One region of the Streptomyces sp. NPDC016562 genome, then DNA from elsewhere that is predicted to be linked to it. Evidence: riboswitches for the same ligand, from Rfam matches in the RefSeq annotation. Region 1 holds a riboswitch; each other region holds the start of a gene.
What was found. A riboswitch is a leader RNA that binds a small molecule or an ion and turns the genes downstream of it on or off. The one in region 1 is predicted to bind cobalamin.

Region 1 (9,301 bases):
CTGCACGTGGGGCCGGGATCCGATCCATATTGGTGTAGACCAGTAGCTGGAGCTTGGCCTAGACCTTTAGGGGTGTCAAGGGTCTAATGAGCGGGTGCTCGGTCCGTTATCGGACCGACACCTGGGGAGAGAGAAGGCCTGTCCCCCCACACGTGTCACGATGTGACCGCACATATCGGAGGAGCCGGTGACGGCAGCGAAACTGGAGTCGGGAAGGCGGGCGGCGATGGCCACCGAAGGGGCGATCACGGAGCCGGAGAGCGGGGCGGCCACCCGTACGGCGCGTGTACCCAAGTACTACCGACTCAAGCGGCACTTGCTCGACATGACCGAGACGCTGCCGCCCGGCACCCCGGTCCCGCCGGAGCGCACGCTCGCGGCCGAATTCGACACCTCGCGGACCACCGTCCGCCAGGCCCTCCAGGAACTGGTCGTCGAGGGACGGCTGGAGCGCATCCAGGGCAAGGGCACCTTCGTCGCCAAGCCCAAGGTCTCCCAGGCGCTCCAACTCACCTCCTACACCGAGGACATGCGCGCCCAGGGCCTGGAGCCGACCTCCCAGCTCCTCGACATCGGCTACGTGACGGCCGACGACACCCTCGCCGGGCTGCTCAAGATCACCACCGGTGGGCGGGTGCTGCGCATCGAGCGGCTGCGGCTGGCCAGCGGCGAGCCGATGGCCATCGAGACCACGCACCTGTCGGCCAAGCGCTTCCCGGCGCTGCGCCGTTCGCTCGCCAAGTACACCTCCCTCTACACCGCACTGGCCGAGGTCTACGACGTCCACCTCGCCGAGGCCGAGGAGACGATCGAGACCTCGCTCGCCACCCCGCGCGAGGCCGGGCTGCTCGGCACCGACGTCGGGCTGCCGATGCTGATGCTCTCCCGGCACTCGCTGGACGCGGACGGCGAACCGGTGGAGTGGGTGCGGTCGGTGTACCGCGGGGACCGGTACAAGTTCGTCGCCCGGCTCAAGCGCCCCGCCGTCTGACCCCCGCCCCCGCGGCTTGGCACACGGTCCCGCCCGGAATCTTCACAGACCGCAATGCGGACGGGGCCTTACGTTCACCGGCCAATCCCCCGTAGATTCCCTGCGCTTACGCAGATGATCGACGAGGGGACGAGGGTCATGGCCGAACCGGAAGCAACAGGGACAGAACGGGACGCGGCGAGTCCGGGCACCACGACGGGCTCGCCCTCCCCGAAGTCCGTCGCCGCGTGGGTGCTCGTCGGACTCATCGGCGCGATGGGCTGGGGCGTACTGGCGCTCTCGCGCGGCGAGGAGGTCTCCGCCGCCTGGCTGCTCGCCGCCGCCCTGGGCTCGTACGCGATCGCCTACCGCTTCTACGCGCGCTTCATCGCCCACCGCGTCCTGAAGGTGGACAAGACCCGGGCCACCCCCGCCGAACGCCTCGACAACGGTGTCGACTTCCACCCGACCGACCGGCGGGTGCTCTTCGGCCACCACTTCGCAGCCGTGGCCGGCGCCGGGCCGCTCGTGGGCCCCGTGCTCGCCTCGCAGATGGGCTACCTGCCCGGCACCATCTGGATCGTCGCGGGCGTGATCTTCGCGGGCGCCGTGCAGGACATGGTCACGCTGTTCTTCTCCACCCGGCGCAACGGCCGCTCGCTCGGCCAGATGGCCCGGGACGAAATCGGCCCCGTCGGCGGAGCCGCCGCCCTGGTCGCCGTGTTCGCCATCATGATCATCCTGCTGGCGGTGCTGGCGCTGGTCATCGTCAACGCCCTGGCGCACTCCCCCTGGGGCGTCTTCTCCATCGGCATGACCATCCCGATCGCCCTCTTCATGGGCTTCTACCTGCGCGTGCTGCGGCCGGGCCGGGTCACCGAGGTCTCCACCATCGGCGTCGTCCTGCTGCTGATCGCCATCGTCGCGGGCGGCTGGGTCGCGGAGTCCTCCTTCGCCGACACCTTCACGCTGGAGAAGGAGACGCTGGTCCTCTGGATGGTCGCGTACGGCTTCGTCGCCTCGGTGCTGCCGGTGTGGATGCTGCTCGCGCCCCGCGACTACCTCTCCACCTTCATGAAGATCGGCACCATCGCCCTGCTCGCCCTGGGCGTGGTCATCGCGATGCCGACGCTGAAGATGCCGGCGATCACGGACTTCGCCTCGCGGGGCGACGGCCCGGTCTTCGCCGGGTCGATGTTCCCGTTCGTCTTCATCACCATCGCCTGCGGGGCCCTGTCCGGCTTCCACTCCCTGGTCGCCTCCGGCACCACCCCGAAGATGATCCAGAAGGAAACCCAGGTCAGGGTCATCGGCTACGGCGCGATGCTCACCGAGTCCTTCGTCGCCGTCATGGCGATCATCGCGGCCTGCATCATCGAGCCGGGCCTCTTCTTCGCGGTCAACTCCCCCGGCGGCGTCGTCGGCGCCACCGTCGAGTCGGCCTCGCAGGCGGTGACGAACTTCGGCTTCGCCATCTCCCCCGAGGCGCTGACGCAGGCAGCGAAGGACGTGGAGGAGGCCAGCCTGCTGTCCCGTACGGGTGGCGCGCCGACCTTCGCACTCGGGATGTCGGAGATCTTCTCGTCGGTGTTCGGCGGGGCCGGCATGAAGGCCTTCTGGTACCACTTCGCCATCATGTTCGAGGCGCTGTTCATCCTCACCACGCTCGACGCGGGCACCCGCGTCGGCCGGTTCATGCTCCAGGACACCCTGGGCAACCTGCACAAGCCGTTCAAGGACGTCAGCTGGAAGCCGGGCGTGTGGCTGGCGAGCGCGGTCGTCGTGGGCGCCTGGGGCTACTTCCTCTGGGTGGGCGTCAAGGACCCGCTGGGCGGGATCAACCAGCTGTTCCCGCTCTTCGGGATCGCGAACCAGCTGCTGGCCGCCGTCGCCCTGGCCGTCTGCACCACCCTGCTGGTGAAGTCGGGCCGGCTGAAGTGGGCGTGGGTGACGGCCGTTCCCCTGGTGTGGGACGTGGCCGTGACCCTCACCGCCAGCTACCAGAAGATCTTCTCCGACAACCCGAAGATCGGCTTCTTCGCGCAGCGCAGCACCTACCAGGACGGCATCGACGCCGGGAAGGTACTCAAGCCCGCGAAGGACATGGGCGAGATGCACACCGTGGTCACCAACGCCACGGTGGACGGGGTACTGTCCGTGATCTTCGCCCTGCTGATCGTCATCGTGCTGCTGGACGCCGCCCGGACCTGCCTGAAGGCCGTCCGCGCGCCGGAGTCGGTCACGCTCGCCGAGGTCCCGTGGACCGAGTCGAAGATCATCGCCCCGGCCGGGCTGATCGCGACCGCCGAGGAGAAGGCGGAGCTCGCCGCGGCGGGCCTCGACTCGGGCGGCGGACGGGTCAAGGAGCCGGTGGCGTGAGCGCCGTACGGGACGTCCTGGCGCGGGCCCGGTTCTACGTACGGGAGTTCTCCGGGGAGGCGGCCTACGACCGCTACGCGGCCCACGCGCGCTCCCACGACCCGGACGCGCGGGTCATGACCCGCCGCGAGTTCGAGCGCGCCCGCACGGACGCGCGCGAGGCCGACCCCCGCGAGGGCTTCGGCTGCTGCTGACCCCCGCCCGCCACGCACCCGAGGGGCCCCGCCGGACGACCGCGCGGGGCCCCTCGGCTGTGCGCGTCGGCGCGCGCGGCCCTTGGGGGACCGGCCTGCCCGCCTTCCTCGGCGGCGCCGTCCCCGGCGATAGCGGAGAGGTACCACGTGCGGACGGCGCGTCGCGGGGGACACAACATGTGGGGGGTCACGCATCAACTGCCCACCACATGTATGCTCATGGCTGCTGTCGCCGCAGGGGAATCCGGTGCGAATCCGGAACTGTCCCGCAACGGTATGAAGTGTCCGCCTACCGGATACGAAGTCCGAGGACCTGCCGACAGCGCGCCCGGCTCGACCGAACCGGGTGCCGACACGTCCGGGCTTCGCGGTTGGGCCGGTGGACGCCATGCGGTAGGTCGCGCTCCGGCGCGCCCGCATGCGCCCGCCCGCGCCCCGCTCCGCCGATGACCGGGCCGAGCGAGGGAGAGCTCCCGCCGTGACCATCGCGCCTTCAGCACCGCGCGCCGAGTCCACTTCTGGCGACAACACCGAGGGCCCGGGGGCCACGCTGCTGCGTACCCTCACCGAACTGACGGCGGACCTCCCCGACACCGATCCCGGCCGGGTCGCCGCCGCCGCCCTGCGCGGCCGCAGCGCCGCCGCCGACGACGCCGAGCTGCGCGGCCTGGCCACCGAGGCCGCCGCCGGTCTGATCTCCGAGGACCCGGCGTACTCCCGGCTCGCCGCCCGCCTGCTGACGCTCGCCGTCCGCGACGAGGCCGCCGGGCAGGGCTCCACCTCCTTCTCGGCCTCCGTCGCGGTCGGCCACCGCGAGGGGCTCATCGCCGACCGCACCGCGCAGTTCGTGACGGCCCACGCCGCCCGCCTGGACGCGCTGGTCGAGCACACCCTCGCCGAGGGCGCCGACGACCGCTTCGGCTTCTTCGGCCTGCGCACCCTGCACAGCCGCTACCTGCTGCGCCACCCCATCACCCGCCAGGTCATCGAGACCCCGCAGTACTTCATGCTGCGCGTGGCCTGCGGCCTGGCCGCGGACGAGAGCGTCCAGGCCGTCGAGGAAGTGGCCTCGCTGTACCGGCTGATGAGCCGCCTCGACTACCTGCCCTCCTCCCCCACGCTCTTCAACTCCGGCACCCGCCACCCGCAGATGTCCTCCTGCTACCTGCTGGACTCCCCGCTGGACGAGCTGGACTCGATCTACGACCGCTACCACCAGGTCGCGCGCCTGTCGAAGCACGCGGGCGGCATCGGCCTGTCGTACTCCCGCATCCGCGCCCGCGGTTCGCTGATCCGCGGCACCAACGGCCACTCCAACGGCATCGTGCCGTTCCTGAAGACCCTCGACGCCTCCGTCGCCGCCGTGAACCAGGGCGGCCGCCGCAAGGGCGCCGCCGCCGTCTACCTGGAGACCTGGCACGCGGACATCGAGGAGTTCCTGGAGCTGCGCGACAACACCGGTGAGGACCAGCGCCGTACGCACAACCTGAACCTCGCCCACTGGGTCCCGGACGAGTTCATGCGCCGCGTGAACGCGGACGCCGAGTGGTCGCTGTTCTCCCCGGCCGACGTGCCCGAGCTGGTCGACCTGTGGGGCGACGAGTTCGACGCCGCCTACCGCAAGGCCGAGGCCGAGGGCCTGGCCCGCAAGACCATGCCCGCCCGCGACCTGTACGGCCGGATGATGCGCACCCTCGCGCAGACCGGCCAGGGCTGGATGACCTTCAAGGACGCCTCCAACCGCACGGCGAACCAGACCGCCGAGCCGGGCACGGTCGTGCACTCCTCGAACCTCTGCACCGAGATCATCGAGGTCACCAACGACGGCGAGACGGCCGTCTGCAACCTCGGCTCGGTCAACCTGGGCGCGTTCGTCGTCGACGGTGAGATCGACTGGGAGCGGATCGACGAGACCGTCCGCACCGCCGTCACCTTCCTCGACCGCGTGGTGGACATCAACTTCTACCCGACCGAGCAGGCGGGCCGCTCCAACGCCCGCTGGCGCCCGGTCGGCCTGGGCGCCATGGGCCTCCAGGACGTCTTCTTCAAGCTGAAGCTGCCCTTCGACTCCCCCGAGGCGAAGGCCCTGTCCACCAAGCTCTCCGAGCGCATCATGCTCGCCGCCTACGAGGCCTCCTGCGACCTCGCCGAGCGCAGCGGCCCGCTGCCGGCCTGGGAGCAGACCCGCACCGCGCGCGGCGTCCTGCACCCGGACCACTACGACGTGGAGCTGAACTGGCCGGAGCGCTGGGACGCGCTGCGCGCCCGCGTCGCCGAGAGCGGCATGCGCAACTCCCTGCTCCTGGCCATCGCCCCGACGGCGACCATCGCCTCCATCGCGGGCGTCTACGAGTGCATCGAGCCGCAGGTCTCCAACCTCTTCAAGCGCGAGACGCTCAGCGGTGAGTTCCTCCAGGTCAACGCCTACCTGGTGGACGAGCTGAAGCGGCTCGGCGTGTGGGACGCCCAGACCCGCGAGGCGCTGCGCGACTCCAGCGGCTCGGTCCAGGGCTTCGGCTGGATCCCGGCCGAGGTGCGCGAGCTGTACCGCACGGCGTGGGAGATCCCGCAGCGCGGTCTGATCGACATGGCGGCGGCCCGTACGCCGTTCCTCGACCAGTCGCAGTCGCTGAACCTGTTCCTGGAGACGCCCACCATCGGCAAGCTCAGCTCGATGTACGCGTACGCCTGGAAGCAGGGCCTGAAGACCACCTACTACCTGCGCTCGCGGCCCGCGACGAAGATCGCCCGCGCCGCGTCCGGCTCCGCCGTCCCGGCGGCCGCCGCCCCGCTCCCGCAGGCCGTCGACGCCGACGCGCTGGCCTGCTCCCTTGAGAACCCCGAGTCCTGCGAGGCCTGCCAGTAATGACCACCAGCGAACAGAAGAACCTCCTCGACCCGGGCTTCGAGCTGACCCTGCGCCCCATGCGCTACCCGGACTTCTACGAGCGCTACCGGGACGCGATCAAGAACACCTGGACCGTCGAGGAGGTCGACCTCCACTCGGACGTCGCCGACCTGGCGAAACTGACGCCGGCCGAGCAGCACATGATCGGCCGTCTGGTCGCGTTCTTCGCGACGGGCGACTCGATCGTCTCGAACAACCTGGTGCTGACGCTCTACAAGCACATCAACTCCCCGGAGGCGCGCCTGTACCTGTCGCGCCAGCTGTTCGAGGAGGCCGTGCACGTCCAGTTCTACCTGACGCTGCTCGACACCTACCTGCCCGACCCGGACGACCGCGCGGCCGCCTTCGACGCGGTCGAGGAGATCCCCTCCATTCGCGAGAAGGCGCAGTTCTGCTTCCGCTGGATGGACTCCGTCGAGAAGATCGACCGGCTGGAGACGCAGGCCGACCGCCGCCGCTTCCTGCTGAACCTGATCTGCTTCGCGGCGTGCATCGAGGGCCTGTTCTTCTACGGCGCCTTCGCCTACGTCTACTGGTTCCGCTCGCGCGGCCTGCTGCACGGCCTGGCGACGGGCACCAACTGGGTGTTCCGCGACGAGACCATGCACATGAACTTCGCGTTCGAGGTCGTGGACACGGTCCGCAAGGAGGAGCCGGAGCTCTTCGACGACGCGCTCCAGCAGCAGGTCACCGACATGCTGAAGGAGGCCGTGGAGGCGGAGCTGCAGTTCGGGCGCGACCTGTGCGGTGACGGCCTGCCGGGCATGAACACCGAGTCGATGCGCGAGTACCTGGAGTGCGTCGCGGACCAGCGCCTGGTCCGTCTCGGGTTCCCGCCGGTGTACGGCTCGCAGAACCCGTTCTCCTTCATGGAGCTGCAGGGCGTCCAGGAGCTGACGAACTTCTTCGAGCGCCGGCCGTCGGCCTACCAGGTCGCGGTCGAGGGCACGGTCGACCTGGACGAGGACTTCTAGACCGCGCGAGCAGACCGCGCTACGGCGCAGACGGCGCACGGCGTCCGATCACGGGCCCGGCGGGTGAGCACCTCACCCGCCGGGCCTTCGGCGTTCACTTGCCGGGGGCGTGCCGCAGGACGATGCGGGCCGCGCCGGCCGTGCGCGGGCGGGGCCGCGGCTGCGGCTGCCCGTGGCGGATGAGCTGCTCGCGCTGCTGGGCGGCGCGTACCTGCCGGTCGATCCGGCGGTCGCGGGCGATGCCGTAGAGCGCCGGGCCGAGCAGGAGGGCGGCGACGGCGAGGACGGCGAGGTAGTTCAGGAAGCTGTTCATGGCTCCACTCTCGCCGGGTCGACCAACATCAAACAGTGGCAGGACTGTCATGAAGGCGCGAATTACTGCCACACTGGAGTCATGCTGAACAACGTGGCGGTAGCGCTGGTCGACGGGGTGACCCCCTTCGAATTCGGGATCTTCTGCGAGGTCTTCGGGATCGACCGCAGCGAGCAGGGGCTGCCGGTGTACGACTTCGCCGTGTGCGCGGCCGAGGAAGGCCCCCTGACCATGGCCGACGTCGGGTTCGCCGTCACACCCGCGCACGGCCTGGAGCGGCTCCACGAGGCCGACCTGATCTGCCTGCCCGCCGACCGGCGGGCGCCCGTGCGGGAGTACCCCGAGCCCTTCCTCGACGCCCTGCGCGGGGCCGTGGACCGGGGGGCGCGGGTCCTCAGCGTGTGCAGCGCGGCCTTCGTGCTCGGCTCGGCCGGGCTGCTGGACGGCCGGCGCTGCACCACGCACTGGATGCACGCCCCGGCCCTGGCCCGGCGCTTCCCGCAGGCGATGGTGGACCCGGACGTGCTCTACGTCGACGAGGGCCAGGTGATCACCTCGGCCGGCACCGCCTCGGGCATCGACGCCTGCCTGCACGTGGTCCGCCAGGAGCACGGCGCCGAGGTGGCCAACACCATCGCGCGGCGCATGGTCGTACCGCCCCACCGGGACGGCGGGCAGGCCCAGTACATCCAGCGGCCGCTGCCGCGCACGGCCTGCGACACGGTGGGCGAGGTGATCGCCTGGATGGCCCGCCACCTGGAGGACGAGATCACCGTCGAGCACCTCGCGGAGCGCGCGCACATGTCCCCGCGGACCTTCGCCCGCCGCTTCCTCCAGGAGACCGGCACCACCCCGTACCAGTGGGTGCTGCGCCAGCGGGTGCTGCTCGCCCAGGAGCTGCTGGAGTCCACCGACGAGACGGTGGACGCGATCGCCGGCCGCTGCGGCTTCGGCAACGCGGCGGCCCTGCGCCACCACTTCCTGCGGACCCTGGGGACCACGCCGAATTCCTTCAGGCGTACCTTCCGGGGCCCGCAGGCCGCCTAGCCACCGCGCGGGGACTAGGCGTTGGGGACGGTCTCGTAGCGCGGGGTGCCCTCTTCCATCTGGCGCAGGGCGTCCTTGCGGTCCCGCTTCGAGAGCCGGTCGATGTACAGGTAGCCGTACAGGTGGTCGGTCTCGTGCTGGAGGCAGCGGGCGAAGTAGCCGGTGCCGCGCACCTTGATCGGGTTGCCCTGCGCGTCCTGGCCCTCGACCTCGGCGTAGTCCGGGCGGGCCAGCGAGGCGTACGCCGTCGGGACGGACAGGCAGCCCTCGTTGGAGTCGTCCAGCACCCGCGCACCCGCCGGCAGCTCGACGAGCTTCGGGTTGACCACGACACCGGTGTGGCGCACACCGTCGTCGTCCGGGCAGTCGTAGACGAAGACCTTGGCGTCCACGCCGATCTGGTTCGCGGCCAGGCCCACGCCCTCCGCGGCCTTCTGGCTCGCGAACATGTCGTCGATCAGCTGCGCCAGCTCGTCGCCGAACTCGGTGACGTCCTTGCACTCCCGGTGCAGGACC
Region 2 (9,301 bases), on a different contig from region 1:
TCGGCCAGGTCCGCGTCCGTACGCCAGTCGCGGCTGTCGATCAGCTGGAGGATGCCGGCGCCGTACGTGCCCGGGCGCGAGCCGAAGATACGGGTCGTCGCGCGGCGTTCGTCGCCGTGGGAGGCCAGGTCCGCCTGGGCGTGGGCCCGGATGAAGTTGTCGGACGCCGGCTCGTCGAGCGAGGCCGCGAGGCGGACCGCGTCGTCCAGCAGGCCGATGACGTGCGGGAACGCGTCGCGGAAGAAGCCCGAGATGCGCAGGGTCACGTCGATGCGGGGACGGCCCAGCTCGGCGAGCGGGATGGCTTCCAGGCCGGTCACGCGGCGCGAGGCCTCGTCCCAGACGGGGCGCACGCCGAGCAGGGAGAGGGCCTCCGCCACGTCGTCGCCCGAGGTGCGCATCGCGCTCGTGCCCCACAGGGACAGGCCGACCGAGGCCGGCCACTCGCCGTTGTCCGTGCGGTAGCGGGTCAGGAGGGACTCCGCGAGGGCCTGGCCCGTCTCCCACGCCAGGCGGGAGGGGACGGCCTTCGGGTCCACGGAGTAGAAGTTGCGGCCCGTCGGCAGGACGTTGACCAGGCCGCGCAGCGGCGAGCCGGAGGGGCCGGCGGGGACGAAGCCGCCGTCCAGGGCCGAGACCACGTGGGCGATCTCGTCCGTCGTCCCGGCCAGGCGCGGGACGACCTCGCGCGCCGCGAAGGTCAGGACGTCCGTCACCGACTGCGGGTGGCCCGCCGTGACCGAGGCCACGGCGTCGAGGGACCACTGCGCGTCCTCCATCGCCTGGACCAGGGCGCGGGCCTGCTCCTCGATGGCGTCCGCCGAGGTACGGGTGGCCGCGGACTCGTCCAGGCCCAGCGCCTCGCGCAGGCCCGGAAGGGCCGTCGTGCCGCCCCAGATCTGGCGGGCGCGCAGGATGGCGAGGACCAGATTGACGCGGGCCGGACCGGTCGGGGCGCCGCCCAGGACGTGCAGGCCGTCGCGGATCTGGGCGTCCTTGACCTCGCACAGCCAGCCGTCGACGTGGAGCAGGAAGTCGTCGAAGCCGTCGTCGTCCGGGCGTTCGGCCAGACCCAGGTCGTGGTCGAGCTTCGCGGCCTGGATGAGGGTCCAGATCTGGGCGCGGATGGCCGGGAGTTTGGCCGGGTCCATCGCGGAGATCTGGGCGTACTCGTCCAGGTGCTGCTCCAGGCGTGCGATGTCGCCGTACGACTCCGCGCGCGCCATCGGCGGTACGAGGTGGTCGACCAGGGTGGCGTGCACGCGGCGCTTGGCCTGGGTGCCCTCGCCCGGGTCGTTGACCAGGAACGGGTAGATGAGGGGCAGGTCGCCGAGCGCGGCGTCGGGCGCGCAGGACGCCGAGAGGCCGGCGTTCTTGCCCGGGAGCCATTCGAGGTTGCCGTGCTTGCCCAGGTGGATCATCGCGTCGGCACCGAAACCGCCGTCGTGGGCGCCGGCCTGGATCCAGCGGTAGGCCGCCAGGTAGTGGTGCGACGGGGGGAGGTCCGGGTCGTGGTAGATCGCGATCGGGTTCTCGCCGAAGCCGCGCGGCGGCTGGATCAGGATGAGGAGGTTCCCGCGGCGCAGCGCGGCCAGGACGATGTCGCCCTCCGGGTTGGCGGAGCGGTCGACGAACATGTTGCCGGGGGCCTCGCCCCAGTGCTCCTCGACGCTCTCGCGCAGGTCGGCGGGGAGCTCGGCGAACCAGCGCTTGTAGTCGGCGGCCGGGATGCGGACCGGGTTGCGGGCCAGCTGCTCCTCGGTGAGCCAGTCCTGGTCGTGGCCGCCGGCCTCGATCAGGGCGCGGATCAGCTCGTCGCCGTCGCCGGAGACCAGGCCGGGGATCTCGGGGACGGGGCCGAAGTCGTAGCCCTCGGCGATGAGCGTGCGCAGCAGTTCGACGGCGCTGGCCGGGGTGTCCAGGCCCACCGCGTTGCCGATGCGGGAGTGCTTGGTGGGGTACGCCGACAGGACCAGGGCGATCTTCTTGTCGCGGCGGTCGATGTGGCGCAGGCGGGCGTGGCGTACGGCGATGCCGGCGACGCGGGAGGCGCGCTCGGGGTCGGCCACGTAGGCGGGGAGGCCGTCCTCGTCGATCTCCTTGAAGGAGAACGGGACGGTGATCAGGCGGCCGTCGAATTCGGGTACGGCGACCTGGGTGGCGGCGTCGAGGGGGGAGAGGCCCTCGTCGTTCTCCTCCCAGGTACCGCGGGAGCCGGTCAGGCACAGGGCCTGGAGGATCGGCACACCGAGCGCGGCGAGCGCGCCCGCGTCCCAGGACTCGTCGTCGCCGCCGGCGGAGGCGGTGGCGGGACGGGTGCCGCCGGCCGCGAGGACGGTGGTGATGATCGCGTCCGCGGACTCCAGGGCCTGGATGAGCTCGGGCTCCGGGGTGCGGAGGGAGGAGACGTAGAGGGGGAGCGGCTCGGCGCCGTGGGCCTCGATGGCGTCGCACAAGGCGTGGACGAAGGCGGTGTTGCCGCTCATCTGGTGGGCGCGGTAGTAGAGGACGGCGACCTTGGGGGTGGGGGCCGCCGTGGTGGTGCCGGGGGTGGTGCCCGTGCCCGTGGTGGAGGCCGTGCCTGTGGTGGGGGCCGTGCCTGTGCTTGGGGCGGGTGCCGGGCGGTCCAGGGGGCCCCAGGTGGGGGAGGCGGCGGGGGGTTCGAAGCCGTGGCCGGTGAGCAGGACGGTGTCCGAGAGGAACCGGGCCAGCTGGTCGAGGTTGGCCGGGCCGCCGTGCGCGAGGTAGCCGTGGGCCTCGGCCGCGATGCCGATCGGGACCGTGGAGGCCTCCATCAGCTGGGCGTCCGGGGCCTGTTCTCCGGTGAGGACCACCACGGGGCGGCTCTGGCCGGGGGCGAGGAGGACGTCGAGGCCCTCCTGCCAGGCGCGGAGTCCGCCGAGGAGGCGTACGACGACCAGGTCGACTCCGTCGAGGAGTCCGGGGAGGTCGTCGAGAGGGAGGCGGGAGGGGTTCGCGAACCGGTACGGGACGGGGGCGTCAGCCGTGTTCGCGGCGCGAGCGCTGAGCAGATCGGTGTCGGACGTCGACAGCAGCAGGATCATGCGGCGGCAGGCCTTCCTCGGGGTTTCCGCGCCCCGGGCAGTGAGGACAGCGGGAGTTCCTGACTTGCCCGGCGGTGTGGCTCTGCCGGGTTCACAGTGGCGGGACCGCGCCGGAATCTCACCGGGCTTCCTCCCATGTCGCCGTCCTCGGCGACGGCGGGCCGTGTGGTCCGCCGGAAGGTCATCTTAGGGCGTGAGTTTGTGCAGGCCGGGCCGGGGTGGGCGTGGGCGGGGGCGGGTGGGGGTCGGGGGCTTTGCCGGGGGTGGCGCTGGAGGTGTTGGCGCGGCGCCGTTGCCGGGGCTCTGCCCCGGGCCCCGCGCCTCAAACGCCGGCGGGGCTGGTGTGGGTGGCGGGGCGGGAGTGGGCGGCGGAGCTGGAGTGGGCGGCGGAGCTGGATGGGCGGGGCTTTTCCCGGGCCCCGTAGGCGGGGGGGTGGGGGCCGCGCCTCGGTTGGTGGGGGCGGGAGGGGCTTTGCCGGGGGTGGCGCTGGGGGTGTTGGCGCGGCGCCGTTGCGGGGGGGGGGCCCCCCCCCCCCGGCCCCCGACCCCGCCCCGGGGGGGGGGGGGGGGGGGGGGGGGGGGGGGGGGGGGGGGGGGGGGGGGGGGGGGCTGGATGGGCGGGGCTCTGCCCCGGGCCCCGCGCCTCAAACGCCGGCGGGGCTGGAGTGGGCGGCGCGGGGTGGAATCGCGGTGGGGGAGTGCTGGTGGTGGGGGTGGATTGGCTGGTGGGGGTGGAGGCGGGGAGGGGCGTGCGGTTGTGGGTGGGGTGGAGGCCGGGAGGGGGTGGGGTTTCTGGTGGGGGTGGGGGCCGGGATGGGGGGTGGGGTGACTGGTGGTGGCAGGAGGGTGGTGACGGACACAGGTCGGGGGATCGGAATCGTGGGTATGCTCGCCGCCATGCCCCAGCCCCCCTCCGCCGTATCGCGGGACGAACCCGTCATACGGGATCGCGGTGACGCATGCCCCGGTGCGCTGCGGCTGCACGCGGCGGACGACGGGTACCTCGCCCGTGTGCGGATCCCCGGCGGAGCGCTGACCGCGCGCCAGGGGTCCCTGCTCGCGCTGGCCGCCGACCGGTTCGGCGACGGGCACCTGGAGCTCACCTCCCGCGGCAACGTCCAGGTGCGCGGCCTCGCCGAGGGGTGCGGCGCCGGGCTCGCGCGGCTGCTCGACTCCGCCGGGCTGTTGCCCGCGCCCGGTCACGAGCGGGTGCGCAACATCGTGGCCACGCCCGCCTCGCAGGACGTGCTGCCCTGGGTCCGCGAACTGGACCGGCTGCTGTGCGCGAACGCGCGGGTCACCGCCCTGTCCGGGCGGTTCCTCTTCGCCTTCGACGACGGGCGCGGGGACGTGGCCGCCCTGGAGCCGGACATCACCGTGCTCGGCCGGCCGGGGGCGGGGGAGCGGGCGCTGGTGCGTCTGGGGCCGGCCGCCTCCGGCGCCGTGGCCGTCGCCGCGCAGGACGCCCCGCGCGCCGCACTGCTCGCCGCCGAGTACTTCCTCGACGCCGCCGACGCGGCCGGCACCCGGGCCTGGCGGGTGAGCGAGCTTCCCCCGGAACACGGCCTGGACGAGGGCGAGTTCGGCGCGCGGCTGGCCGCCGCCGGTATCGAGGCGACGCGCGAGGCCGCGGTGGACTGGCCGTACTGCCCGCCGCCCCAGCCCTGGGGCCGGGGCGCGGGACCGGGCCCGCGCGGAGCCCTGTGCGTCCTGCCCCCGCTGGGGCGGCTGACCACCGAACAGTGGCGGGTCTTGGTGCGGGTCGCCGAGCACGGCGATGGGCTGCGGATCACCCCGTGGCGCACCGTCATCCTGCCCGGCGCCCCGCTCGGGGAGCCGGTCGACGGCCCGGCCCTGCTGGAGGCCGCCGGGCTGGTCGTGTCCCCCGACAGTCCCTGGCTGTCCGTCACCGCCTGTACGGGGCGCCCCGGTTGCGCGAAATCCCTCGCGGACGTACGCGCCGACGCGCGCGCCCTCGTCGAGCGGGCCCTGGGGCCGCTGCCCGTGCACTGGTCCGGGTGCGAGCGCCGGTGCGGGCACCCGCGGGGGACGCAGTGGGTCGACGTGGTAGCCACGCAGGACGGCTACCGGCTCTCCGCGCACGGGCAGGCCCTGTCGCATCAGCCGTACCAGACGCACCAGCCGTACCAGCAAGGCCTACAAGACCTGGCGGACGCCCTGACGGCCGCACGCGAGATCCCCTCATCACCTCAGAGTCCGAAGACGCAGTGAAGAAATGAGCGAGTACACCGTGTTCGAGTACGAGAAGGACGGCGCCGCGATCTACCGCCAGTCCTTTGCCACGATCCGCGCCGAGGCGGACCTCTCCGGGCTGCCCGCCTCGGTCGCCCAGGTCGCGGTGCGCATGATTCACGCGTGCGGGATGACCGACCTCCCGCAGGACCTGGGGTACACCCCCGAGGTGGTGCTGCGCGCCCGCGCCGCGCTGGAGGCGGGCGCGCCGATCCTGTGCGACGTGCAGATGGTCGCGAGCGGGGTCACCCGCAAGCGCCTGCCCGCCGACAACGAGGTGATCTGCACGCTCTCGGACCCGGCGGTGCCGGAGCTGGCCGCGAAGATGGGCACCACCCGCAGCGCCGCCGCGCTCGAAGTGTGGCGCGACCGCGGCCTGTTGGAGGGCTCGGTGATCGCCGTCGGCAACGCGCCGACCGCACTGTTCCGGCTGCTGGAGATGATCGAGGAGGGCGCCCCGCGCCCGGCCGCCGTCATCGGCGTGCCCGTCGGCTTCATCGGCGCGGCCGAATCCAAGGACGCCCTCGCCGCCCACCCCTCCGGCCTCGACCACCTGATCGTGCGCGGCCGCCGGGGCGGCAGCGCCATCGCCGCCGCGGCCGTCAACGCCATTGCGAGCGTGGCCGAATGAGCACCAGGACCAGTGACGGCAAGGGGCGCCTCTACGGGGTCGGGCTCGGGCCCGGCGACCCGAACCTGATGACCCTGCGCGCCGTCGAGGTGATCGGCGAAGCCGACGTCGTCGCCTACCACAGCGCCCGGCACGGCCGTTCCATCGCCCGCTCGATCGCCGCGAAGCACCTGCGCGAGACGCACATCGAGGAGCCGCTGGTCTATCCGGTCACCACCGAGACCACCGACCACCCCGGGGGCTACCAGGGCGCGATGGAGGAGTTCTACGAGTCCGCCGCCGCCCGCCTGGCCGTCCACCTGGACGCCGGCCGGACCGTCGCCGTGCTCGCGGAGGGCGACCCGCTCTTCTACAGCTCGTACATGCACATGCACAAGCGGCTCGCGGACCGGTACGAGACCGAGGTCATCCCCGGTGTCACGTCGGTCAGTGCCGCCGCCGCCCGGCTCGGCACGCCGCTCGTGGAGGGTGAGGAGGTCCTGACCATCCTCCCCGGCACCCTGCCCGAGGAGGAGCTCACCGCCCGCCTCGCCGCCACCGATTCGGCGGTCGTGATGAAGCTCGGCCGGACCTTCCCGGCGGTGCGCGCCGCCATGGAGAACAGCGGCCGGCTCGCCGAGGCCCGCTACGTGGAACGCGCCACCATGGCCGGCGAGCGCACCGGCGTCCTCGCCGACACCGACCCCGGCAGCGTGCCGTACTTCGCCGTCGCCGTGGTGCCCAGCCGCATCGGCAACCCGGGCAGCGTGCCCTCCGGTCCCGGTGAGGTCGTGGTCGTCGGCACCGGCCCGGCGGGCCCGCTGTGGCTCACCCCGCAGACCCGGCGGGCGCTGGCCGACGCCGAGGTGCTGGTGGGCTACACCACCTATCTGGACCGGGTCCCGGTGAAGCCGGGCCAGATCCGGCACGGCTCCGACAACAAGGTGGAGTCGGAGCGCGCCGAGTTCGCGCTCGACCTCGCCCGGCGCGGACAGCGGGTGGCCGTGGTCTCCGGCGGCGACCCCGGGGTCTTCGCCATGGCCACCGCCGTCCTGGAGGTGGCCGGGCAGGCCGAGTACAAGGACGTGCCCGTACGGGTGCTGCCCGGCGTGACCGCCGCCAACGCGGCGGCCGCCGCGGCCGGGGCCCCGCTCGGTCACGACTACGCCACCATCTCGCTCTCCGACCGGCTCAAGCCGTGGGAGGTCATCGCGGAGCGCCTGCGCGCCGCCGCCTCCGCCGACCTGGTGCTCGCGCTGTACAACCCCGGCTCGCGCAGCCGGACCTGGCAGGTCGCGCAGGCGCGGGAGCTGCTGCTGGAGCTGCGCTCGCCGCAGACGCCGGTGGTCGTGGCGCGCGACGTGGGCGGCCCGGAGCAGTCGGTACGGATCGTCACGCTCGCCGAACTGGAGCCGTCCGAGGTCGACATGCGCACGCTCCTGCTGATCGGCTCCTCGCAGACCCAGGTCACCGAGCGGGCCGACGGCTCGCGGATCACGTGGACGCCGCGCCGCTACCCGTGACCGGGCGGGGCGCTCAACGACCCGTGGCCCGGGGCGGTCCGCCGCCCCGGGCCACGGGTCCTTCCACCGCGTGTCCGGCCTCGCGGGAGAGCGACGCCGGACCTACGCGGCCCCCCCGCGGCCGAGCCAGCGCAGGGCCGCCGGCACCGAGTCCGCCTCCGGTACGCCCTGGGGGACGGGCGGGCGGCGTACGACCAGGACCGGGACGCCCGCCTCGCGGGCGGCGGTGAGCTTGGGGGCGGTCGCGGAGCCGCCGCTGTCCTTGGTGACCAGGACGTCGATCCGGTGGCGGGCGATCAGTTCCCGTTCGTCGTCGAGGGTGAACGGGCCGCGCGCCAGGAGGGTTTCCAGGCGCGGCGGCACCGGCCCCTCCGGCGGGTCCACCGAACGCACCAGGAACCAGGTGTCGGTGAGGTGCGCGAAGGTGTGCAGGCCCATCCGGCCGGTGGTCAGGAACGCGCGGGAGCCGACGCCGGGCAGCAGCTGCGCCGCCCCGGCGAGGGAGTCGGTGAAGGTCCAGTCGTCGCCCGGCTGCGGGCTCCAGCCGGGGCGCCGCAGCGCCAGCAGCGGGACGCCCGTGAGCGGCTGCGCCTCGGAGGCGTGGAAACTCATCCGCTCCGCGAACGGGTGGGTGGCGTCGACGACATGGGTCACGTCGTGGCCGGCGATCCACTCCGCGAGGCCCGCGACGCCGCCGAAGCCGCCGATGCGGATCCCGCCCGGCGGGAGCACGGGCGCGGTGACCCGCCCCGCGAGCGAGGTGGTCACACGGACCGAGGGGTCGGACGCCAGCGCCTGCGCGAGCTGCCGGGCCTCCGTCGTACCGCCGAGGATCAGCACGTGGCGGGTCGGCACCTCGTGCGCCGGCTGGGCCTGCCCCGAGTGGGTCTGCCCCGCGTGGGTCTGCCCCGACTGGGTCTGCCCCGGCCGGGGTTCAGCAGACATGCCGGTCCCGCTCGGGCGAGTACAGGTGGCTGTCGCGGAACTGCTCCGCGCCCAGCGTGCGCCCCACCACGATGACCGCGGTCCGCACCAGTCCGTGCTCCTTCACCTGGGCCGCGATGTCGGCCAGGGTGCCGCGCAGGATCAGCTCGTCGGGACGGCTGGCCATCGCCACCACCGCGACCGGGCACTGGGCGCCGTAGTGCGGCAGCAGCTCGTCCACGACCCGGTCCACGTAGCGAGTGGCCAGGTGCAGCACCAGCAGGGCGCCGCTGCGGCCCAGCGTGGCCAGGTCCTCGCCGGGCGGCATCGGGGTGGCCTGCTGGGCGATGCGGGTCAAGATCACCGTCTGGCCGACGGTGGGGACGGTCAGCTCCCGCTTCAGCGCCGCGGCGGCCGCGGCGAAGGCCGGGACGCCCGGGACCACTTCGTACGGGATCCCCGCCGCGTCCAGGCGCCGCATCTGCTCCGCGACCGCGCTGAAGATGGACGGGTCGCCGGAGTGCAGCCGCGCCACGTCCTGGCCCGCCGCGTGGGCCCGTACGCACTCCTCGATGATCTCGTCGAGGTTCAGCTGCGAGGTGTCGACCAGCCGGGCGCCGTCCGGGCACTCGGCCAGCAGCTCCTGCGGGACGAGGCTGCCCGCGTACAGGCACACGGGGGCGGCGGCCAGGGTCCGCGCCCCGCGCACCGTGATCAGGTCGGCGGCGCCGGGGCCCGCCCCGATGAAGTACACGGTCATGTCAGAGATCCTTCTCGCTCGTCGACTTCGTCACTGACCACTGGGTGACCGCCATCGCCTGGCGCCAGCCCGTGAAACCGCCGACCGGCACGGCGTGCGCGACCGCCAGTTTCACCAGTTCGCCGCCGTGGCGCCGGTAGCGGTCGGTGAGGACCGCCTCCGACTC
Region 3 (9,301 bases), on a different contig from region 1:
CTCATGTGATGTTCCCTGTCCGTATCGGCGGTCGATGATGCCCGATACCTGGGAGACCGTCGACGGGTGCCCCGATAACACTTATCAGGAAATAGTTTTCGCAGGACTTTTTCGCAAGTCTCCGCGAAGGGCTTCACAGCAGCGGAGCGAGGGCTTGCGCGGCCGCGCGCAGGGCGGGTGCGTACGTCTCGATCTCCTCGCGGGAGGCCAGGAGGGTGACGGTGGTGACGCTGACCCCGCCGACCGGGCGGCCGTCCGGACCGAGGACGGCGGCGCCGACGCAGCGGATGGTCGGCTCGTTCTCCTCGTCGTCCAGGGCGAAGCCGCGCGCGCGGACCTCCGCCAGCTGGGCGTGCAGCGCCTCCGTGGTGGCGAGCGTGCGCGGGGTCCGCTGCGGCAGCCCGGTGGCGGCGATCAGGGTCCGCACCTCCTCGTCGGGCAGGTGGGCCAGGATGCTCTTGCCGATCGCCGTCGTGTGCAGGGGCATCCGCATGCCGATCCGGGAGGCGGTGCGGAACGGCTGGTCGCCTTCGAGCTTGCGGATGTAGGTGATGGTCTCCCCCGTGTGCAGGGCGAGATGGACCGTGTGGCCGGTGGTCCGCCGGAGTTCGCCGAGGACGTGGCCGATGCTCGCCGGTTCCCCGCCGGTGACCAGCGCGCCGAGCCCGCGCAGCCGCGGGCCGGGGCCGTAGCGGCTGTCCGCCCCCTGGCGCACGAAGCCCTGCTCGATCAGCGAAGTCAGGATCCGGAAGGCGCTGGACTTGGGCACCGCCGCGGCCGCGGCGAGGTCGGTCAGCCGGTGCGGGCCGTGGGGAGCCGCCACGGCCTCCAGGACGCGCAGGGACTTCTCCAGGGCGGAACCGGCCGCGGAGGCGCGGCCGCCGCGAGGAGCCACGGCCGCCTCATCGGTTGACGCGAGGACCGCCTCGTCCGTCGATGCGAGGGCTGGCAGGTGTGTTGACACGCGAACTCCCGGCCTGTGTAGGGTCTAGACCACATCGTTCCGCATGACGATACCCCGTTCCACTACGTGGAACGAGGGGAGGGTCCTTTGTCCTGCCACCCGTACGACGTGATGGCCGCCCAGCGCCTCCTGCCCGTGCTGCGTCACGCCGACGCCGACGAGGCCGTCCGCCACACCACCGCCCTGCTCGCCGCGGGCTGCCGGGCGGTGGAACTGACCACCACCACCCCGGGCTGGGCCGACGCCCTCGCCCGTACGCTCCCGCTCCGCGACGCGCACGGCCGCCGCGCCCTCCTCGGCGTGGGCACGGTCACCACCGGCGCGCAGGCCGAGACCGCCCTGGACGCGGGCGCCGCCTTCCTGATCTCCCCGTATCCCGCCCCCGAGGTCCGCGAGGTCGCCGAGCGCCGTGAAGCCGTCTTCGTCGAGGGCGGCTTCACCCCCGGCGAGATCGCCTCCGCCGTACGGGCGGCCGGCGCCGCCAAGGTCTTCCCGGCGCACGTGGGCGGTCCCGGCTTCCTCCGCTCCCTCAGGGCCGTCCTGCCCGAGGCGGTGCTCATCCCGACCGGCGGGATCCGGCCCGCCGAGGTCCCCGGGTGGCTCGCCGCCGGTGCGACCGCCGTCGGCATAGGGGACGGACTGCCCACCAAGCCGGGGGAGTTGGCCGCCTTGTTCGCCGCGCTGGCCGAACCGGCGGAGCCGCTCGGAGCGGCCGGAGCTGCCGGACCTTCCGGGCCGTGCGGCGACGGCTGCTGCGCGAGGTCCCCGCGGTGACGGGTTACGACGTCCTCGTGCTCGGGGAGGTGCTCGTCGAGATCCACGCGGACACCGCCCTGAGCGCGGCCACCGCCGGCACGCGGGCGCGCCTCTCCTACTCCGGGGACGCCCTCAACGCGGCGGCCGCCGCGGCCGCGGCCGGGGCGCGGACCGCCCTGCTCACCGTCGTGGGTGACGACGAGCTGAGCGTGCCGCTGCTGCGGCGGGCCGCCGAGCTCGGCGTGGACGTCACCCACGTCCACCGGGCCCCGCACCCCAACGGCGCCTACCTGCTCTGCGCCGACACCGACGGCGAGCGCGAGTTCGTCTACTGGCGCGCCCGCAGCGCCGGTTCCACCCTCGCACCCCGGCACATCGAGTCCTGGCGGCCGCTTCTGACCCGGTGCCGGGCCCTGATCACCAGCGGCGTCACCGGTGCCCTGTCGCCGAGCAGCCGCGACGCCGTACTGGCCGCCGCGCACCTCGTGCACGGGGCGGGCGGGCACCTCACGTACGACCCCAACTTCCGCCCCCGGCTGACCGACCGGCCCCAGGCCCGGGACCTGCTGGCGCGCATCGCCCCGCTGACCGGGCTGCTCAAGACCTCCTGCCCGGCCGACGCCCGGGCCCTGGTGGACACCGACGACCCGCGCACCGCCGCGACCCGCCTGCGCGCCCTGGGCGCCCGTACGGTCGTGGTCACCGCGGGCGCCGGCCGGCTCCTGCTCGACGACGGCGCGCGGCAGGCCTTCCACACCGTGCCCGTGAACCCGGCGCCGGTCGACGCTACCGGCGCGGGCGACTGCTTCACCGGGACCGCCACCGCCCGCCTCGCCCTCGGCGACACCCTCGCGGACGCCGTGGCCTACGGGACGGCCGCCGCCTGCCTCTCGGTCTCGGGCCGCGGCGGCACCGGCCACGTCCCCGCCTTCGCGCAGACGGCCGCCCTGGCCGCCCGGACCGCGCTCCCGGGGCGCTGGGAAGAGCGGCCCGCCGGGGCGTGAGGGAGTCGGCTCCCCCCGCGGATTCCCGTCGCCGCACGGCGCTTAGGGTGTGGCGGTGGATGTGGATCAACTCATCGGTTGATCAGGTGATCGGGGGGAGACCGATGAACAGCGCGACCGAGGTGTTCCAGCCCCTGCTGGCGGAGGACCCGCCGACCGTGGCCGGATACCGCCTCGCCGCTCGGCTCGGCGCCGGTGGCATGGGCCGGGTCTACCTGTCGCACACCCGGGGCGGCCGCCCTGTGGCGATCAAGGTCGTACGCCCGGAGCTGGCCGAGGACCCGGCGTTCCGGCGGCGGTTCCGCCGGGAGGTGGAGGCGGCCCGCCGGGTCAAGGGGGCGTACACCGCCGAGCTGATCGACGCCGAGGCGGACGGGACCCCGCCGTGGCTGGCCACCCTGTACGTGCCCGGCCCCTCGCTGTCCGAGGCCGTCGCCCGCCGCGGACCGCTGCCGGTTCCCGCCGTGCTGTGGCTGATGGCGGGGGTGGCCGAGGCGCTCCAGGCCATCCACGGCGCGGGCATCGTGCACCGGGACCTGAAGCCGTCGAACGTGCTGCTGGCCGCGGACGGTCCCCGGGTCATCGACTTCGGGATCTCGCTGGCGTCCGGCGTCACCGCGGCCACCGGGACGGGCAACGCCATCGGGACGCCGCAGTACATGGCGCCCGAACAGGCGTCGTCGGGCGAGGTCACGGCGGCCACCGACGTCTTCACGCTGGGCCAGACGGCGGCGTTCGCGGCGACGGGCGAGGCGCTGTACGGAGGCGGCCCCCAGCTGAGCGTCATGTTCCGGATCGTGCACTCCCAGCCCGACCTGTCCCACCTGCCCGAGCAGCTGCGCCCGGTGATCGCCCGGTGCCTGGCCGCCGATCCCAAGGAGCGGGCCACCCCGGCGGAGATCGTGGCGTGGTGCCGGCAGCGGCTGGGGGCGGACGCGGATGCGGGCGGCGGCCCGGCCGTCTGGCGCGAGCTGATGGGGCCGGAGGTGGAGGTCCCTGCTCCTGTTCCGGATCCCACCTCGGTGCACACGACGCCGCTGCTGCGGCGGTGGCGGCCCGCGCCGGCCCCGGCCGCACCGGAGCAACGGCGGGCCCGCAGGCGGCGCGTCGCACTGGTCACCGCTGCGGCGGTGACGACGTCGGCCATGGTGCTGACCGGTCTGGCCTGGACGTACATGGACGACATCGGCAGGCTGCTGCGCGTCCGCAACGGGTCCCCGGCGGCGCAGAAGACCCCCTCGGGACCGGTGTCGGGACCGGCCGCGGGGACGGCGTCGGGTTCGGCCGCGTCCGCGACCGGCGGCGGGACGGCGGGAGCCGCCGGACCGGCGTCGGGCCCGCCCCAGGAGTCCAAGCCGCCCGCAGCCGTCCCGTACGCCGGGGTGCGCCTGGACACGGAGAACTCGGTCGGCGTCAAAAAAGAACCGGCCCAGCGCCAGGACCGCTCGGGGGACATCCGGCTGAACTGCGAGAGGACCGGCTGCGACCTGGAGAGCGACTCCAGCGTGATCACCATGCTGTTCCCCGATCAGCAGGGCTCCCTGGACGTGTGCCGGGCCGCCCTCACGGACGTCGACACGCGCGAGTTCGGGCTGGCCGGGGCGACGAACGGCAGCGCGTTCTGCATCAAGCACCCGTCGGGCGACATCGCGCTCTTCGTGATCCAGAACAAGTCGCTGGTGCAGTTGAAGAACTGGCCTCAGTGGGTGACCGCGGACATGACGGTCTGGCGCGCGTCCTGACGACCGCGGGCCGCCCTCAGGGCAGGCTCCACTGGCCCACGTCGTCCGCGAAGCCGCCGTTCAGGGCGAACTGGACCGCGGCCGGGCCGGCGTCCTTCGGCAGCCGGAAGGTCACGAAGCCCTCCGCGTCGCCGCCGGGCCGGAGCGTGAGGGTGTCGGGGAAGCGCGGCCCGGCGGTCGTGGGGAGGTCGAGCCCGGTGAACCGCTGCCCGGTGGCGTCGAGCAGATGCGCGCAGGCCGCGGGGGAGTCCTCGTAGTCGGCCGTCCCGGTGTTCTCCAGGTGGAACCGCACCGCGACGAGCCGGTCGTCGCCGCCGGGCTCGACAGTGGCGGAGCGTGCGGGGGCGGCCGGGTCGACCACCTGCGTGAGCGTGACGTCGAGGCGCTGTCCGGGCCCGTCACCCGTGAGGGAGACCGTCTCCCCGGATCCGCCGGGCGCCCCGGCCACCAGCGCGGGCACCAGGAGGGCGGGGGCCAGCAGCGCGACCGCCGCGAAGGCGCTCCGCGAGCGGCCCGGTGCTCGGCTGCGGCGCATGGCGGACCTCCCGATCCACGGCTACCCTGCCCACGATCCTCCGCGACCCCGGCTTCCGCCACCCGCGCGTCGGCGGACCCCCTTGCCGCCGCCCGCGCCCTCCCGCCGTTCTGGCAGACTGGGGCACGTCACCCAGGCGGTGCAGGACAGGAAACCGGTGCGATTCCGGTGCGGTCCCGCCACTGTGACCGGACGTCCCCCCGCGGGAGATCCGGGAGTCAGACACTGACGCACCGCCTCTGCTCGTTCTTCACGTCGACCAGGGGACGCGGATCCCCCGGAGAGGCCTTCGCCATGTCGCGCACCCGCGCCCTTTGCCGCGCCTTCGTTCCCCTCGTCCTCCTCATACCCCTGGCCGCGTGCGGCAGTTCACCGGACGTGCGGGAGCACGGGGCCGCCGCGGACTCCGCCGCCGCGCCCGGTTTCCCGTACACCCTCACCAACTGCGGGGTGAGCAGCACCTATCAGGCCCCGCCCCAGCGCGCCGTCACCATGAACCAGCACTCCACCGAGCTGCTGCTCGCCCTCGGGCTGGGCGAGCGGATCGTCGGCTCCGCCTATCTCGACGACGCCGTGCTGCCGCTCTACCGGCCCGCCTACGACAAGATCAAGGTGCTGGCCAGGGAATACCCCTCCAAGGAGGTCCTGTTCGGCGCCGATCCCGACTTCGTGTACGGCGGATACGCCAGCGCCTTCGACAAGGCGCAGGGCCGCGACCGCGAGGCGCTCGCGAAGGCGGGCATCAACTCCCGGCTGAACGTGGAGTACTGCTCCGAGGGGCGGGTCGGCTTCGACCAGCTCAAGACCGAGATCACCGAGGTCGCCCGCACCTTCGGCGTGCCCGAGCGCGGCGCCCGGCTCGTCGAGGACGAGCAGCGCCGCATCGACGCGGTGACCGCCCGAGTCAAGGACGCGCCCCGGCCGTCCGTCTTCGTCTACGACTCGGGCGAGACCTCCGCCTCCACCTCGGGGGGCAACGGCATCGGCAACGAGATCGTCTCCCTCGCGGGCGGCACGAACGTCTTCGCGGACCTCAAGGACACCTTCGGTGAGGTGTCGTGGGAGAAGGTCATCGAGCGGGCACCCGAGGTCGTCCTCATCTACGACTACGGCGGCACCACCGTCGAAGCCAAGAAGCAGCGCCTGGTGAACGACCCGGCCCTCGCCGGGGTCCCCGCCGTCAAGAACCGGCGGTTCGTCGTCCTGCCGCTCTCCTCCGCCGTCCTGGGCGTACGCGTCGCCGACGCGGTCGAGTCCCTGGGCCGCCAGCTCCACCCCGATGCCCCGTGAGGCTGCGCACCGCCACCGTCCTGCTCGTACTCGTCTGCGCGCTCGCCGCGTCCGCCGTCGCGGGCCTGGCCCTGGGGCCGGTACGGATCGCCCCGGGCCGGGTGTTGGACATCGTCCTCGGCGGCCTGTCCGGCGAGCGGCGCACCGGGGCCTTCGCCTCCATCGTGTGGGACGTCCGGATGCCGCGCGTGCTCCTGGGGGCCGTGGTCGGGGCGGGGCTCGCGGTGGCGGGCACCGTGCTGCAGGCGCTCGTACGCAACCAGCTCGCGGACCCCTTCCTGCTCGGCGCCTCCTCCGGCGCCTCGGCGGGAGCCGTCCTCGTGATCGTCTTCGGGGCCGGAGCCGGGGCGGGAGCGGGGGCGGGGGCCGCCGGATTCGCCGGCGGGGTGGGCGTGCCGCTCGCCGCCTTCGCCGGTTCGATGGGCGCGCTCGTCGCCGTCTACGCGATGGCCCGGCGCGGCGCGAGCTTCACCACCGGCCGGCTCATCCTGGCCGGAGTCGCCGTCCAGTACGTCCTGTCCGCCCTCACCAGCCTCGTCCTGGTGCTCGCCGCGCACCCCGACCAGATCCGCTCCGTCCTCTTCTGGACCCTCGGAGGCCTCGGCGGGGCCCGCTGGGACGAACTGGCGCTGCCCGCCACGGCCCTGCTCGTCGGCACCGTCCTGCTCGTCGCCCTCGCCCGGCCGCTCGACCTGCTCCTCGCCGGGGAGGAGGGCGCGCACACCCTGGGCCTGGACACCGGACGGTTCCGCGCCGCCGTCTTCGTGCTCACCTCGCTGGTCATCGGCGTGCTCGTCGCCTACAGCGGCGCGATCGGCTTCGTCGGGCTGATGGTCCCGCACGCCGCGCGGATGGTCGTCGGCGCCGGACACCGGGCGCTCCTGCCGGTGGCCGCGCTGGGCGGGGCCGTGTTCCTGCTCCTGGCCGACCTGCTCGCCCGTACGGCCGCCGCGCCCGAGGAGATCCCGGTCGGCGTGGTCACCGCGCTCGTCGGCGGGCCGTTCTTCCTGTGGATGCTGCGCCGCTCCAGCCGGACCGAGGGGGTCACCGGATGACCGGGACATCGGCGCGGCCGGTGGAACTCGCCGTGCGGGGCGTGCGGTACGAGACCGACGGGCACACCCTGCTGCACGGCGTCGACCTCACCGCCCGGCCCGGCGAGACGGTGGGCGTGGTCGGCCCCAACGGCAGCGGCAAGACCACCCTGCTGCGCTGCGTCTACGGCGTCCTGCGGCCCACCGCCGGCCGGATCCTGCTCGACGGCGCCGACGCGGCCGCGCTCACCGTCAAGGAACGGGCGCGGCGCGTGGCGGTCGTACCGCAGGACGCGAGCGGCACGCTCGGGCTGACCGTCCGCGAGGTCGTCGCCATGGGGCGCAGCCCGCACAAACGGTTCTGGATGCAGGACGGCCCCGACGACGTGCGCCGCGTGGCCGGGGCACTGGAGACGGTGGGCGCGCTCCCCTTCGCCGAGCGCCGCTTCGACGAGCTCTCCGGCGGTGAGCGCCAACGCACCCTGGTGGCCCGCGCCCTGGTCCAGGACCCCGGCCTGCTCGCCCTGGACGAACCGACCAACCACCTGGACATCCGCTACCAGCTGGAGATCCTCGGCCTGGTCCGCGCCCTGCCCGCCACCAGCCTGCTCGTCCTGCACGACCTCAACCTCGCCGCCTCCTTCTGCGACAGGCTGTACGTGCTGAAGGGCGGCCGGGTCGCCGCCTCGGGACCGCCCCGGGAGGTCCTCACGGAGGACCTGCTGGCCGAGGTGTACGGGGTGCGCACCCGCATCGGGGTCCACCCCGGCACGGGCGCGCCGAACATCGTCTACGGGTAGCCGTACGGGCCCGTGCCGAGCTCCACCGGAGGGCCTCGCTAACTCCCGTACACGGCACGGACGTTGTCCTGCGCCGGGTAGGTCCGGCCCGCCGGGCCCGCCGCGAAGACCCGCAGCAGGTTCTCCGTCACCCGGGTGGTCAGGGCCCCGGTCCGTGCGTCCATCCCGTGGTGGGCGCCGCCGGCGCCGTCGCCGGTGGCGTCCAGGGCCTCCACCCACCGCATCGTTCCGGTCGCGAAGACGCCCGCCCCGCTCGGCACGGTGTAGTAGGCCGTGTCCTGGTGGCTGGGACGGCCCTCGCACACCACGGGGGAGTGGGCCAGGATCTCGATCGGCCGCGGTGTCGGGAAACCGGTGTCGACCTTGTCGTACTCCACCCCGACCAGGTGCGCGAAGCGGTCGCCGGCCCGCGCGCCGGTGCCTTCGAACAGCCAGTGGCCCGGGTGGGTCACCACGTAGGGGGCGTCCACCGGATAGCCGTCGTAGATCACGCCGAGCAGCGAGCTCTCCGGGTCCGCACCGGGCGCCGAGCGGAAGTCCACGGTCGCCGGATGGCCGCGCTTGAAGCCGGGATCCTGCGCGTAGGAGGACTTGTAGCAGACCAGCGTGCGGTCCGGCCCGAGGTCGGAGGGCTCCAGCCGGATCCGGCGGTAGCAGCAGTTCGCCCCGAGGACCGCGAGGTTGGTCCCGGCGTCGCGCGCCGCCGTGACGTGGGCCCGCTGCTCCGGCGACCAGTACTCGTCGTGGCCGAGCGAGAGCACGGCCGCCGCCCCCTCCAGCAGGCGCTTCTCCCGGGCCACGTCGGTGGTGGTCGCGTAGGCCAGGGGTATGCCGAGCCGCTCGGCGAGGGCGAGCAGCGGGGCCTCGTACGTCAGGAACAGGCCCGCGCCGTCGTCGTAGGCGTAGGGCCGGTCGAAGCTCACGGACAGGGAGCGCGAGGCGTAGCCGCCGCTGGGGCCGTCGTAGCTGCCGTAGCCTCCCCACCGGTTGTAGGCCTGCCAGGTGGCCACCGCGTTGACCACGACGGTACGCCCGGCCGTGGCCGCCGAGCGGACGGTGACGGGCACGAAGCGCTGGCCCTCGCCGCCCTGCGCGTCCAGCCGCAGCAGGTAGCAGCCCTCCGGCCAGTCCTTGGTCTCGACCGTGGTGGTACGGGCCCACCGGGTGCGCACCATG

Region 2: another riboswitch for cobalamin. It lies ahead of cobN (cobaltochelatase subunit CobN); the one in region 1 lies ahead of ACF059_RS02180 (ribonucleoside-diphosphate reductase subunit alpha).
Region 3: another riboswitch for cobalamin. It lies ahead of ACF059_RS14675 (ABC transporter substrate-binding protein); the one in region 1 lies ahead of ACF059_RS02180 (ribonucleoside-diphosphate reductase subunit alpha).

The regions. Positions count from the first base shown of each region.
Region 1 is NZ_JBIBRZ010000001.1:477,199-486,499, forward strand. It holds gene ACF059_RS02165 (GntR family transcriptional regulator) at 227-991, shown strand; gene ACF059_RS02170 (carbon starvation CstA family protein) at 1,130-3,349, shown strand; gene ACF059_RS02175 (CstA-like transporter-associated (seleno)protein) at 3,346-3,543, shown strand; cobalamin riboswitch at 3,747-3,879, shown strand; gene ACF059_RS02180 (ribonucleoside-diphosphate reductase subunit alpha) at 4,022-6,409, shown strand; gene ACF059_RS02185 (ribonucleotide-diphosphate reductase subunit beta) at 6,409-7,425, shown strand; gene ACF059_RS02190 (hypothetical protein) at 7,520-7,738, opposite strand; gene ACF059_RS02195 (helix-turn-helix domain-containing protein) at 7,820-8,785, shown strand; gene def (peptide deformylase) at 8,800-9,301, opposite strand, start outside.
Region 2 is NZ_JBIBRZ010000002.1:495,196-504,496, forward strand. It holds gene cobN (cobaltochelatase subunit CobN) at 1-3,065, opposite strand, end outside; cobalamin riboswitch at 3,098-3,256, opposite strand; gene ACF059_RS10090 (cobalamin biosynthesis protein CobG) at 3,963-5,297, shown strand; gene ACF059_RS10095 (precorrin-8X methylmutase) at 5,302-5,949, shown strand; gene ACF059_RS10100 (precorrin-2 C(20)-methyltransferase) at 5,946-7,451, shown strand; gene ACF059_RS10105 (cobalt-precorrin-6A reductase) at 7,554-8,396, opposite strand; gene cobM (precorrin-4 C(11)-methyltransferase) at 8,386-9,135, opposite strand; gene cbiE (precorrin-6y C5,15-methyltransferase (decarboxylating) subunit CbiE) at 9,137-9,301, opposite strand, start outside.
Region 3 is NZ_JBIBRZ010000002.1:1,539,051-1,548,351, forward strand. It holds gene ACF059_RS14645 (sigma-70 family RNA polymerase sigma factor) at 1-5, opposite strand, end outside; gene ACF059_RS14650 (IclR family transcriptional regulator) at 134-895, opposite strand; gene ACF059_RS14655 (bifunctional 4-hydroxy-2-oxoglutarate aldolase/2-dehydro-3-deoxy-phosphogluconate aldolase) at 1,052-1,738, shown strand; gene ACF059_RS14660 (PfkB family carbohydrate kinase) at 1,702-2,724, shown strand; gene ACF059_RS14665 (serine/threonine-protein kinase) at 2,829-4,466, shown strand; gene ACF059_RS14670 (hypothetical protein) at 4,483-5,001, opposite strand; cobalamin riboswitch at 5,110-5,250, shown strand; gene ACF059_RS14675 (ABC transporter substrate-binding protein) at 5,296-6,291, shown strand; gene ACF059_RS14680 (FecCD family ABC transporter permease) at 6,288-7,346, shown strand; gene ACF059_RS14685 (ABC transporter ATP-binding protein) at 7,343-8,125, shown strand; gene ACF059_RS14690 (N,N-dimethylformamidase beta subunit family domain-containing protein) at 8,164-9,301, opposite strand, start outside.